3 regions of the Paenibacillus sp. B46(2026) genome follow, and region 2 is predicted to be linked to each of the others. Evidence: riboswitches for the same ligand, from Rfam matches in the RefSeq annotation. Region 2 holds a riboswitch; each other region holds the start of a gene.

Region 1 (4,401 bases), 3.0 Mb from region 2:
CCTGAGAACGAACAAGAGGCCGTATGGAGTGCGTATGAGGAGCTGGGAGATACGTTCCTGAAGCCGGTATTACATAAGGTGTATGGAGGAGAGAAGCCCGACGGAGGAAGTCTGGAGCAGGTCTATGAAAGATTGCGTATGATTCGAATCCGCTTTCGTCGGCATGCAGAGACAGAGCAGAATGTAGGTTAGGTGTAGGATATAAAAAAAGACGAGGCGGATCTCCAACAGGAGTGCTTCGTCTTTGTTATTTCATACGGGTTCATACCCAGTCTTTCTTGCGGAAAATGAAGAACATGCTCAGACCCAGCGTAACCATCAGGCCAATCACAACAAAATAGCCGTATTTCCAGTTAAGTTCTGGCATATTCGTAAAGTTCATACCGTATATCCCTGTAATGACCGTAAGCGGCATGAAGACCGTAGTAATGGCGGTAAACACACGCATGATCTCATTCGCCCGGTTTGCAATACTGGATTGATAGGCTTCTCGCAAGTTGCCCATCAGGTCGCGGTATGTTTCAAAGGTTTCAGATATTTTGACGGCATTCTCATAGATGTCACTGAAATACTTTTGCAGTTGATCATCAATGAGACGCAGATCTTTTTTGTTCAGTGTGTTAATGACCTCTTTCTGAGGTCCAAGGACTTTCTTCAGCCACAGAATCTCACTGCGTAGCCCGATGATTTCATTCAAATGTGATTTTTTGGTGTGCATCAGAATGTCTTCCTCAAGCTTCTCAATTCGAGCTTCTATTCGGTCACCTACGGTGAAATAATTATCAACAATCAAGTCAACCAGCAAATACAGCAGACGATCGGGTGTACTGATTTCCTGTTCCCACAGGATTGGTTTCAGTGTGCGCAATTCGCTGACCTTCTGTTTCGTAACACTTATAATGAAATGTCTGCCGAGGAACAGGTTGACCGCACGTAGAAAAATCTCTTCATCATCGAAACGAATGCTATTAATCACAATAAAATAATGGTTCTCATAAATTTCAATCTTCGGACGTTGTTCTTCGTCACTGAGACAGTCTTCCACAGCCAGATCATGCATCAAGAACAGCGGCTGAAGTACCGCCAAATCGTCTACATCTGCATCAATCCAGTAAAATCCTTCCGCTGGTGGAGTCAGCGCCTGCTGAATGTCGTCCACCGGAATAAATACACCGTTGTTTACCAACCGGATTTTCATCGTTAATCTACTCCTTCTGCACCCGCCAAGCTGGCGGATATTATCATTATGGGCGCAAAAAGAACAAATCAGCCGGTCGGCAGCGGAGCCTGGAGATCAGGGCTGCGTTCACTTTATAATCAAACGGAAGTTACGTCCCGCTGCCGGCATGCTGATGTCAATTCTCTATGCAGTTTGTCGGAATTCGGCTGCCAGTCAGGCCTCGGGTCGCCATCCATTTAATATGTCACCTCTCACATAAGGGTTTATAACACCTTGTTTAGTATACCGCTGGTACAAGGTGCTTTCAAGCGCAAAAATGTGTCTATTTCGCGCTCTGAGGCAGTGTATGACAACAGATGATGAACGGTTCCGATCTGGAAAGCAGACATTGAACTGCACCTTGACGTGAGGGCATTAATGTAATAAAGTAGACGGTGAACCATATTCAATTACAATCTAATACAGCGAAATCTTATCAAGAGTAGGTGGAGGGACTGGCCCGATGAAACCCGGCAACCGGCGGTATACCGCACGGTGCTAATTCTTGCAGCGACCAAGTGCCCAATTGGCACTGTTGTAACTGAGAGATGAGAGAGGCGCATATCTATTTACATATGACCTTTCTCGAAATCCGAGGAAGGTCTTTGTCATATGCCCCGACTTCTCAGCAGTGATTTTCGCTAAGGAACTTGAGGTTGTCTGTAACTTTCTTTGGATGGACGTGTAATCCAATATATGTAGACAAACTCATGGCAGCCTATAACTGTATTGATGTGGACACATCAAGCCAGCGGTAGCTGCATCTATCAATGCACAAGGAGGAGTTAGACTTACCATGCCAATCAAAATACCTGATACTCTGCCAGCAAAAGAAGTACTTGAAGGAGAGAATATCTTCGTCATGGATGAAACTTCTGCTTACCAGCAGGATATTCGTCCACTCCGTATCGCTATATTAAACCTGATGCCTACAAAGGAAACGACGGAAACACAATTGCTTCGTCTGGTGGGAAATACACCCATTCAGGTGGATGTCGTTCTGGTACATCCCAAATCCCATACGTCAAAGAATACGTCTCAGGAATATTTGGATTTGTTCTATAAAACCTTCGATGAGATTGAGCACCGCCGTTTCGATGGCATGATTATTACGGGTGCCCCAGTGGAACAGATGGATTTCGAAGACGTGAACTATTGGAATGAAATCCAGGAGATCTTCGAATGGACCAAAACCAATGTGACTTCAACCCTGCACATATGTTGGGCTTCCCAGGCAGGTTTATACCATCATTTTAACGTACCCAAGGTTGCACTTGATGAAAAGTGTTTTGGCGTTTTCCCACATACCATCAACAAACCCCATGTTCCGTTGTTGCGTGGATTCGATGAAGTATTCAACGTCCCACATTCCCGTCATACGGAAGTGAGACGCGAAGATATTGAAAAGAATGAGAATTTAGAGATCTTGGCTGAATCCGAGGAAGCCGGTATCTTCCTGGTTGCCACCAAAGACGGCAAACAAATTTTTGCCACAGGACATGCCGAATATGACCCATTCTCATTAAAGTGGGAGTATGACCGGGATGCAGCGAAGGGTTTGGATATCGCATTGCCTAGACATTATTATCCGAATGACGATCCTTCCCGTGTGCCACCGGCTACTTGGCGCGCTCATGCCAACTTATTATTCTCTAACTGGCTCAATTACTATGTGTATCAAGAAACACCTTACGATATTGGCCCGCAAATTTAATCGAAATTACAGGAGGATGCAGCAATGGAAGACAACAGCAAGTTGAAAATCGAAAGCCGCTTAGCACAAATTGGGTCCATCAATGAACCGGTAACAGGCGCCATTAACTTTCCGATCTATCAATCCACTGCGTTTCGCCACCCGAAGCTTGGACAAAGCACGGGATTTGATTATATTCGTACGACCAACCCAACTCGCAAAGTGTTGGAAGAAGCGGCCGCAGCGCTGGAGTCCGGTGATGCAGGGTTTGCCTGTAGCTCGGGTATGGCCGCGCTGCAAACCATCTTTGCCATGTTTGGTCAAGGAGATCATCTGATTGTATCGCTGGATCTGTATGGCGGAACGTATCGTCTGTTGGAACGTATTCTGTCTCGTTTCGGCGTAACGGCAAGCTATGTGGACACGAATGACCTTGCAGCATTGGAGAATGTTCGTCAGCCGAATACCAAAGCTGTATTCATTGAGACACCAACGAATCCACTGATGATGATCACCGATGTGGAAGCCGTCGCTTCCTGGGCGAAAAGCTACAACCTGTTGACCATTGTTGACAACACGTTGTTGACTCCATTTTTCCAGCGTCCGATTGAACTGGGTGCTGATATCATCATTCATAGTGCTACCAAATATCTGGGCGGACACAATGATGTGCTGGCCGGATTAATCATAACCAAGGGTGAGGCATTATCTGCAGAAATGGCGTTCCTTCATAATTCCATTGGAGCGGTATTGTCTCCAAGTGACTCTTATCAGTTGATGAAAGGCATGAAAACGCTAGCTCTTCGCATGGAGCGTCATCAGCACAATGCACTTACCATTGCCAAATACTTGCTTGAGCATCCGGCGGTGGTTGAAGTGTATCATCCAGGCCTATCCGATCATCCGGGGTATGAAATACAGAATAAACAATCCAGCGGTAACACAGGTATCTTCTCTTTCAAAGTGAAGGATGCACGTTATGTTGAACCGTTGCTGCGTCATATCAAACTCATTGCTTTTGCTGAAAGTCTCGGCGGAGTGGAATCACTCATGACTTACCCGGCAGTACAAACTCATGCGGATATACCGCTTGAAATTCGTGACGCTGTAGGTGTGGATGACCGCCTGCTTCGGTTCTCCGTAGGTATTGAACATGCGGATGATCTGATTGCAGATCTCGGCAATGCGCTGACAGCAGCGCAACAGGAAATTGAAGGAGGCGTGCACTCATGAGTGAGTCCAACAACAAGCCGAATTCCGAGCTGAAATTTGATACGAAATTGCTCCATTTCGGCGATGAGATCGACAAAACGACTGGGGCCTCCAGTGTACCGATCTATCAAGCATCCACATTCCATCATTTTGATATTTTTAATCCGCCTCAACATGATTACAGTCGTTCGGGTAATCCGACACGTCAGGCATTGGAAGATTACATCACACTGCTGGAAGGTGGAGCACGAGGATTCGCCTATTCATCCGGGATGGC
Region 2 (4,401 bases):
CGGGTAGCCATTATGTTAGACGGTACGCCATTTGTTTTGATTGTACCGATGACCTTCAGCATGCTGCTTCAATCTCCCGAGGACTACTATGAACGCTGGATTCCCGGAACCTTCATGCGAACGTTGCGTACGATGTCTGCCATGCTGGCCTTGCTTGCTCCTGCGCTCTATATCTCGTTTATCTCGTTCCATCCCGGGCTGATCCCCACCAAGCTGGTATTGACGATCATTGAAACGCGAACGGGCGTGCCGTTTCCTTCGATCATTGAAGTGCTGATCATGGAGCTCTCGATTGAAATTCTCAGAGAGGCAGGCATACGTCTGCCTAAGCCGATTGCGCCCGCGATGGGTATCGTTGGAGGTCTGATTATCGGCCAAGCAGCGGTACAGGCAGGAATAATAAGCCAATTCCTGGTTATTGTCGTTGCGGTTACAGCCATTTCTTCCTTTACGATCCCTGTATACAGTGCAGGCTTAACCCTGCGAATTCTGCGTTTTGCCGCCATGTTTAGTGCAGCCGTGCTCGGGTTGTTTGGTGTAGTTATGTTCTTTCTCCTCATCTGTACGCATCTGGCGAGACTATCGAGCTTTGGTGTGCCTTATGTTGAACCAGCCGTGCCTTATCGATTCGGGGAATGGAAGGATTTTGTGATCCGTGCCCCGCTAAATATGATGAAAAAACGTCCTGAGATGACTCATCCGACCGATAAGGACCGAACAAAATCATAAAGTGATTGAGGTGACAAGAAGTGAACAACTCTGAAGGAAAGATTAGTGGTAGACAGGCCGTGGTGATTATTGTCAATTACATGCTTGGTGCAGGCATCTTGACACTCCCTAGAACGGCCGGTAAAGCTGTTGGAACACCAGATGTCTGGATTTCCATTATTCTTTCCGGACTGATTATTACAGGTGTCGGCCTTATTATGGTCACCCTGTGTCGCAGATTTCCCGAGAAAACCGTGTTCCAGTTCACCCGTGAGATTACCGGGCGCTGGATTGCTTACATACTGGGCTGTGCCATGATTATGTATTTTATGGTCATTGCAGCATTCGAAATCAGAGTCATGGCAGATGTAACGGGCATGTATCTGCTCGAACGTACTCCAACCTGGGCCATTGTCATGGTTTTTATGTGGATTGGCATATATTTGATCTCCGGTGGACTTGCCGTCCTTGTGCGTGTATTTGAGATCATTTTGCCGATTACGCTGATTATATTTGTAATCGAAATTCTGCTCAGTAACCAGCTATTTGAGATCGGTAATTTGAGGCCGGTACTTGGAGAGGGAATCATACCGGTTATTAAAGGATTGAAGCCCTCACTACTGTCGTATACAGGTTACGAGGTGATGCTGGTCATGACCGCATATATGCAAGATCCGAAAAAAAGCAATAAGGCTATGACATGGGGCTTAATGATCTCGACAATGATCTACTTGATTACAGTTGTTATGGTTGTGGGCAGCTTGTCCCTTGACGGGATTAAGACAAGAACGTGGCCAACGCTGGATTTGGTAAGAAGCTTTGAAATACAAGGTTTAATATTCGAGCGATTTGAATCATTGTTGCTGGTCATCTGGATTATGCAGATTTTTTCGACAATGGCGATCACACATTACTGCGCTTCGGTGGGCATTCGTGATTTGTTTCGTATGAAGAAGATACAGGTCATTATGTATTGCCTGCTTCCGGTCATTTATTTGACTGCAATGATGCCCAAAACGGTGAATGAGACCTTTGCACTAGGGGATATGCTAGGCAATACATCCGTGTTTTTATTTGCTATTCTACCGCTGGTATTGCTACTGCTGAGTCTTATTCGCAAAAAAGGAGGCAAACATGCATGATTCCATTCCATATGTTCCTACGCTTAGCCGCTGTATTATGCATTCTGTTAACGATATCCGGATGTTGGAGCAGCCGGGAGATAGAGGATCTAAGTGTCTACGTTGGTCTCGGGATCGATATCGGCAAAGAGACGGAATTCGAGAAGAACACTGCAGCTCAGGGAGGAACGTATCCGATGCAGAAAAATGTGACAGCCACAGTACAGATTGCTCCGGGTAGTTCGAAAAGCCAGAAAAGCGAGCAATCCGGTTCACCTGCTTCAGGCAAAAGCTCCTATTCCAATGAACAGCTTACCGGAGATTCCTTGCTGCAAATCTTTCGTCAGTTTGCACTAAGGCGAGATCGTCCACTTATCGGACATCATCTGAAGGTTATCGTTGTCTCCAAGGATATTGCCAAAAAGTATGGTCTGGACCAACTCCTTGATTTAGTCCTTCGAGATAACGATATTCGTCCAAATTGCCTGGTCCTGATTAGTCATCATCGTGCGGTAGATGTACTGACTTCACAGGACCCTTCCCGGATTCCTGCATTTCATCTCACAGGAATAACGAACAATTCGTACATTTCCAATAAGATTCTGGACCCAGTCTTGCTCTCCAAATTAGATGCCAAAATGCAATCCGGATCCAGCTTCCTGCTTCAAAATGTGCTGAATTCCAATGGAGAAGATGAGTTCTCCGGAGGCAGCGTTTTTGATGGAAAGACGAAAAAATTTCTCGGGGAACTGAGTCAAACGGACCTGGAAGGGCTATCGTGGATTAAGCCTAAAGCAAAAGGAGGCGTCTTGAAGACATATAACAAGGAGGGGTTCACCGTTATATTTGAAACGAAGAAGAAAAAAACAAAAGTAATTCCGAAGGTGGTCGGCGATGATATATCGTTCCATGTAAAGAACGAATCTGAAGGCTGGCTGATGGAGGATTGGCGTGTTCCCGAAGAAGAGCTAGAGGAGGCTTACCTCAAAGAGCTGGAAGAGGAATTTGCTGAGCTGGCCGAGCAACAGGTTCGACAGGTTCTCTACAAACTTCAACACACCTATAAAGTAGACGTTGCTGATTTTCGGGATAGTCTGCGCATCAAATATCCGGAAACATGGAAAAAGGTCAAAGACGATTGGGACCAAATTTTTAGCACCGTGCCGATTACTTATGAGGTGAACCTCAGCATTAACAGTCCGGGTTCCTCAACCGACTAGAAACATGTTCAATTTTGAATAACTGTTGACACATTCATGATAGATCGCTATATTTATAAAAAATCATTTTCTTATCCAGAGAGGTGGAGGGACTGGCCCTTAGAAACCTCAGCAACAGATCTGAAGGATACTGTGCTAATTCCAGCGGGTGAAAGCCTGATAGATAGGAGCGTTTGTTTTTATTTGTCAGTAACGGCGCACTCTTTAGGAAGAGTGGGTCTTTTTTGTTTTTTCTGGATGAAGAAGTAGGGGAGCAGCAGGTATGGAGAACAACAACGATAAAGGGCATTTTCAGCGGAAAATGCAGGCACGGCATGTGATCATGCTCTCTCTCGGAGGAGTCATTGGAACGGGATTATTCCTCAGCTCGGGTTACACGATTCAGCAGGCGGGACCACTGGGAACCATTCTGTCCTACCTGATCGGAGCAATCGTCGTATATCTGGTCATGCTATGTCTCGGTGAACTGTCTGTTCATATGCCAGAGACGGGAGCATTTCATAGCTACGCAGCCAAATACATCGGACCAGCAACAGGATACACGGTGGCCTGGTTGTACTGGTTAACCTGGACGGTTGCCCTTGGTTCCGAGTTTACAGCCGCGGGACTGCTAATGCAGCGTTGGTTTCCATCGGTGAACGTATGGATCTGGAGCGCGCTGTTTGCACTGATGATCTTTTTGTTTAATGCACTGACGGTAAAATTTTTCGCGGAATCGGAGTTCTGGTTCTCATCGGTGAAAGTAGTTACCATCGTAATCTTCATTATTATCGGTGGCGCAGCCATGTTTGGTATCATTCCGATGGCGGATGCTGAACCTGCTCCGTTTCTATCGAATATTACAGCATCTGGATGGTTCCCTCATGGGGCTACAGCGATATTGATGACCATGCTTGCTGTAAATTTTGCATTCTCAGGCACCGAGTTAATCGGCATTGCTGCCGGGGAGACGGAGAATCCGGAAAAGACAATACCAAAGGCTATTCATACAACGCTGTGGCGTTTGGTGATTTTTTTCATCGGAACGATTATTATCTTGTCTGCCTTGCTGCCTATGTCGGATGCCAGTGTACTGCAAAGTCCATTTGTAGCGGTCATGGAGCGAGTGGGTGTACCGTATGCAGCAGACATTATGAACTTTGTTATTCTAACGGCAATTCTCTCTGCTGCCAATTCAGGCCTGTATGCTTCATCACGGATGCTCTGGTCTCTGGCTGATAAAAGAACGATCTCTCCTTGGTTCGCCAAATTGACGAAACGCGGGGTACCGCTGAATGCGCTCCTGATCAGTATGGTTGGTGGTGCGCTCGCTCTGCTGTCCAGCATCATTGCGCCAGGTACCGTGTATATTA
Region 3 (4,401 bases), 360 kb from region 2:
AGCGCACTGGCTGGACTGTTGTCCATTGCCTCATTTGTTGCCTTTCTGCGGTTCGGCAAGTCACGCCGTGACCTGCAATTGTTTTCTTTCTTAACCCTGATCTTTGTTATTGTCCAGGGAATCATGGGGGCTTTTGCCGTCGTTTTCTCCCAATCTTCAGCAGTTATGGCACTTCATTTCGGCTTTGCGCTGATTGCCTTTGCCAGTTCGCTTATGATGGCATTGGGTATAAGGCAGGAGGCAAAAGATGGTGGACTGGAGCGTCTGAATAAATACCCTCGGGTCAGTAAAAAATTCAGAAATCTGGTCTGGTTCTCCACGATCTACACGTATCTCGTGGTATACACGGGTGCATTTGTGAGTCACACGGATTCTGCCGGTGGTTGCTCCGGATTTCCACTCTGTAACGGGCAGATTATTCCTGAGCTTTCGGGCGGGGTAGCGGTTGCTTTTGCTCACCGTGCGGCAGCTGCTTCTCTAGTAATTGTAATCGCAATTCTGGGGCACTTCGCGTATCGTAATCATCCGGATAACAAGGAAATGCGTACCCTTGGCGTGGTATCTGTTGTTCTGATTCTGATGCAAGTGGTCATCGGTATTTTCATGATGGTGACGATGAGCCGTCCGGAAGTATACATGTTCGTAGCTCTTGCGCATATGCTGGATATCGCCATACTGTTCGGGGTATTAACGTATATGAGTTTCCTGGTGTACAAGCTGCATCGCCCGGTTAATCGGTTCTAAATATGAAAGTCCACCATCCAGTGATGCACATCATTGGACAGGTGGACTTTGTTTGATGTCAGGGGGAACAGGGCAACCTATGGCAAGCTGCAATTACACGTTTACTCGGAATGATTATGTATTATAGTGATGAAACCTTGTTGATTTGGAAAAGAGGAGGTTATATATGCTGCGAACGTTGCTGGGAGAAAAGCCGCGTGTAAACGAAGGTTTGCTGAAAGAAGCAATGGAGTCCATGGCGCATACGCTTGAGCTATTTCAGCGACAAATGCATGTGGACCATGACCCCGCGCATGACTATCGGAAACTGTATGTGTGGACCCAGGGGCTTATCTCTTCACTGGATGAACTGGAGCAAAGCTGCTTCGCTGCTGCTCATTTTCGCCAAAAGGTCGTTGCAGGTTCTACGGACGATATGACGCCGCCCGAAAAAGCCGAGTATGCCCGGTATGTGTATTTCTACAAAGATGGCTTCATTCGCTGCTTTGCCATTCTGGATAAAGTCGGCACCGTATTGAATGAGATATTCCAGCTGAATACCTCAAATACAAAAGCGCACTTTTCTTATTTTACTGTGTTAAGACAGTTCGACTATGCGAGGGAGCATCATGATCTTGCCTTGCGGTTGATTCAGATCAAGGACTCTTATCGTGAGCCGATGAGCAAGCTCCGCAAACGACGTAATATGGAAATTCACTACATGAACTCCGAAATGCACGATGATTTGTGGCAGTTACATCAGACCTTGCAAGGTAAAGTGAAATTGGAGGATCTGAATCAACATGTGCAGGAAATGCGTCAGGGCGTGGATATGGTCTGTGAAACGTTAACAGCCTCTTATAGCTATATCAATAAAATATGGCAAAGAAATAATTCCCTTTGACAAATCGGAATACTTGGAATATACTGAGTTTCAATCGAATGTTACACAGATATGACTGATATTTCAGAAGTTATGTTCACATTATAAAGCATAAACTACATGAACTTATAGAATCCTACAACAACATATTTCTTATCGAGAGCGGCGGAGGGACAGGCCCGATGAAGCCCGGCAACCGATTTGTAACGACACGACACATGTGTCATTCGTTATAGATGTTAGGTGCTAATTCCTACAAAATGGTGCAAGACACGATTTTGGCAGATGAGAAGGTATATTCTTTCACGTAAAGAGCCCTCTTTGTATCTGCAAAGGGCTCTTTTTTTGTATGTATAGGGGAGTTTTCCTTTAGATCGGGTAAAGATACATGTAGGTGGTTGGAAAGGGGCAAGTGCGATTGATTGAATTAAAAGGTTTAACGAAGACGTACGGCAAAGGAGCAAAATCTACAACAGCATTATCCGAGCTGAATTTGAGCATTCAGAAGGGTGAAATCTACGGAGTGATCGGCCATTCTGGAGCGGGTAAAAGTACACTGATCCGTTGCATTAATTTGTTGGAACGCCCTACGGAGGGTGAAGTTTGGGTAGACGGGATCAACCTGACTGAACTGAATAAAACCGAATTGCAGCAACAGAGACGCAAGATCGGGATGATTTTTCAACACTTTAACCTGTTATCCTCGGCAACGGTATATGACAATGTGGCTTTTCCACTAAAGCTTGTGAATACACCCAGGGAAGCCATTGATCGCAAAGTGAAGGAAATGCTCACTCTGGTTGGTCTGGAGCATCATAGCAACAAATATCCGGCTCAATTATCGGGTGGACAGAAACAACGTGTAGGGATTGCGAGAGCACTTGCAAGTGATCCGAATGTACTTCTCTGTGATGAGGCCACCTCGGCACTTGATCCGCAGACGACAAATTCAATTCTGAAGTTATTGCTCGACATTAACGAAAAGTACAACCTCACGATTGTGCTGATTACACATGAGATGCACGTCATCCAGAATATCTGTGACAAAGTGGCTGTCATTCATCAAGGCGGCATAGTGGAACAGGGACCTGTAACCGAAGTATTCCTGAAGCCGCAGCATGCCATTACGCGGGACTTTATGATGCGTGATCATGAAGTTGAACTTGCCCTTGAAGAGACTGCTTTGGCGAATGCAGGCTTGGAATTACAGGCAGGTGCTGCTTCCAAACTTGTGAAGATATCCTTTTTGGGTAACAAAACGTATGAAGCGATTTTATCCAGAACGGTACGTAAAACGGGTGTGGATTTTGCCATCCTGCAAGGTACGATCTCTACGATCAAACAGGTTCCTTATGGTCAGCTGACCGTTCGGTTCGAAGGCGATACTAATGCGATTGACCGGACGATATCAGAATTAACCGCAGAGGGACTTGATGTGGAGGTGTTACGTTAACATGGATTTTTCAACCGTACGTTGGGAAGAGGTTGGTAAAGCTTCCATTGAGACACTGCAAATTTTGGGTGTATCAGGCTTGTTTACCGTAATCTTTGGTTTACCGCTCGGGGTGCTGCTGTTCATGACAGCCCGATCTGCTTCAACCCAGTCAAGGGTGGTGTACATTATACTGTCCCTGATTGTTAATATTTTGCGATCGATCCCATTTATCATATTGATTGTTGCTCTTATTCCATTCACTCGTTCACTCGTCGGTACAGCTACAGGGGTGCTTGGTGTTATCCCACCTTTAGTTATTTCAGCAGCTCCTTACTTCGCTCGACTGGTAGAGACAACAATGCGTGAAGTGGATCGTGGTGTCATTGAAGCGGCACAGGCAATGGGTGCATCGACTGGACAGATTGTAAGACGGGTACTGTTGCCTGAGGCACTACCTGGTCTGCTTGCTGGAATAACCATCACTATCGTTACGCTTGTCTCGTACACGGCGATGGCGGGTATGGTCGGTGGTGGAGGTCTGGGAACGCTGGCAATTAACTATGGATACTATCGTTATCAGGATGAAATCATGATTATATCCGTAGTCTCTATGATCATTCTGGTACAAATTCTCCAAATGGCAGGAGATCGCTTGGTTGTATTTTTCACCAGGAAATAACACATAGATAACATGAGGGGTATGCATTCATGCGGATACCACATGAAAAAATGATTAGAGAAGGGGTTTTACACATGAAAAAATGGTCTTTTGCTTTACTTAGTCTTATGCTGATTGCAGTACTTGCAGCTTGCGGAAACAACAAGGATGCCGATAGCGGCGCAGACAATGCCGGAGGCGCTCCGCGCACGGTAGAATTAAAAGTGGGAGCTTCACCAACACCACACGCTGAGATTCTGGAAAGCATTAAGCCTGAATTGGAAGCCCAAGGTATCCGTTTGCAAGTGGTTACGTTTAATGATTATGTTCAACCTAACCAGCAGCTTGCTGATGAAAAATTGGATGCAAACTTCTTCCAGCATCAGCCTTACCTGGACACCGAGAATAAAGAGCGTGGTTTCAACCTGGTTACGGTAACACCTGTTCATGTTGAACCTTTTGGTGGATACTCCAAAAAGATCAAGTCTTTGGATGAATTGAAAGACGGCGCAAAAGTAGCGATTCCGAGTGATCCATCTAATGGTGGACGTGCACTCTTGTTGCTCGCGAAGGAAGGCATCATTACGCTGAAAGACAACACAAACATCACATCTACGATTCAGGATATCACAGCAAATCCGAAGAATCTGGATATCATCGAGCTGGATGCAGCCATGATGCCTCGTCAATTGGATGAAGCAG

What was found. A riboswitch is a leader RNA that binds a small molecule or an ion and turns the genes downstream of it on or off. The one in region 2 is predicted to bind S-adenosylmethionine.
Region 1: it holds a riboswitch for S-adenosylmethionine, as region 2 does, so the genes downstream of both, metA (homoserine O-acetyltransferase MetA) here and mmuP (S-methylmethionine permease) in region 2, are expected to answer to the same signal.
Region 3: it holds a riboswitch for S-adenosylmethionine, as region 2 does, so the genes downstream of both, AC1S8V_RS24460 (methionine ABC transporter ATP-binding protein) here and mmuP (S-methylmethionine permease) in region 2, are expected to answer to the same signal.

Annotation. Positions count from the first base shown of each region.
Region 1 is NZ_CM165907.1:1,955,293-1,959,693, forward strand. It holds gene AC1S8V_RS09005 (HRDC domain-containing protein) at 1-192, shown strand, start outside; gene corA (magnesium/cobalt transporter CorA) at 263-1,198, opposite strand; SAM riboswitch class I at 1,650-1,774, shown strand; gene metA (homoserine O-acetyltransferase MetA) at 2,016-2,933, shown strand; gene AC1S8V_RS09020 (PLP-dependent transferase) at 2,958-4,145, shown strand; gene AC1S8V_RS09025 (trans-sulfuration enzyme family protein) at 4,142-4,401, shown strand, end outside.
Region 2 is NZ_CM165907.1:5,869,992-5,874,392, reverse strand. It holds gene AC1S8V_RS26145 (spore germination protein) at 1-729, shown strand, start outside; gene AC1S8V_RS26140 (GerAB/ArcD/ProY family transporter) at 750-1,850, shown strand; gene AC1S8V_RS26135 (Ger(x)C family spore germination protein) at 1,847-3,049, shown strand; SAM riboswitch class I at 3,118-3,219, shown strand; gene mmuP (S-methylmethionine permease) at 3,312-4,401, shown strand, end outside.
Region 3 is NZ_CM165907.1:5,511,473-5,515,873, reverse strand. It holds gene AC1S8V_RS24470 (COX15/CtaA family protein) at 1-744, shown strand, start outside; gene AC1S8V_RS24465 (Cthe_2314 family HEPN domain-containing protein) at 911-1,627, shown strand; SAM riboswitch class I at 1,757-1,898, shown strand; gene AC1S8V_RS24460 (methionine ABC transporter ATP-binding protein) at 2,025-3,059, shown strand; gene AC1S8V_RS24455 (methionine ABC transporter permease) at 3,061-3,720, shown strand; gene AC1S8V_RS24450 (MetQ/NlpA family ABC transporter substrate-binding protein) at 3,795-4,401, shown strand, end outside.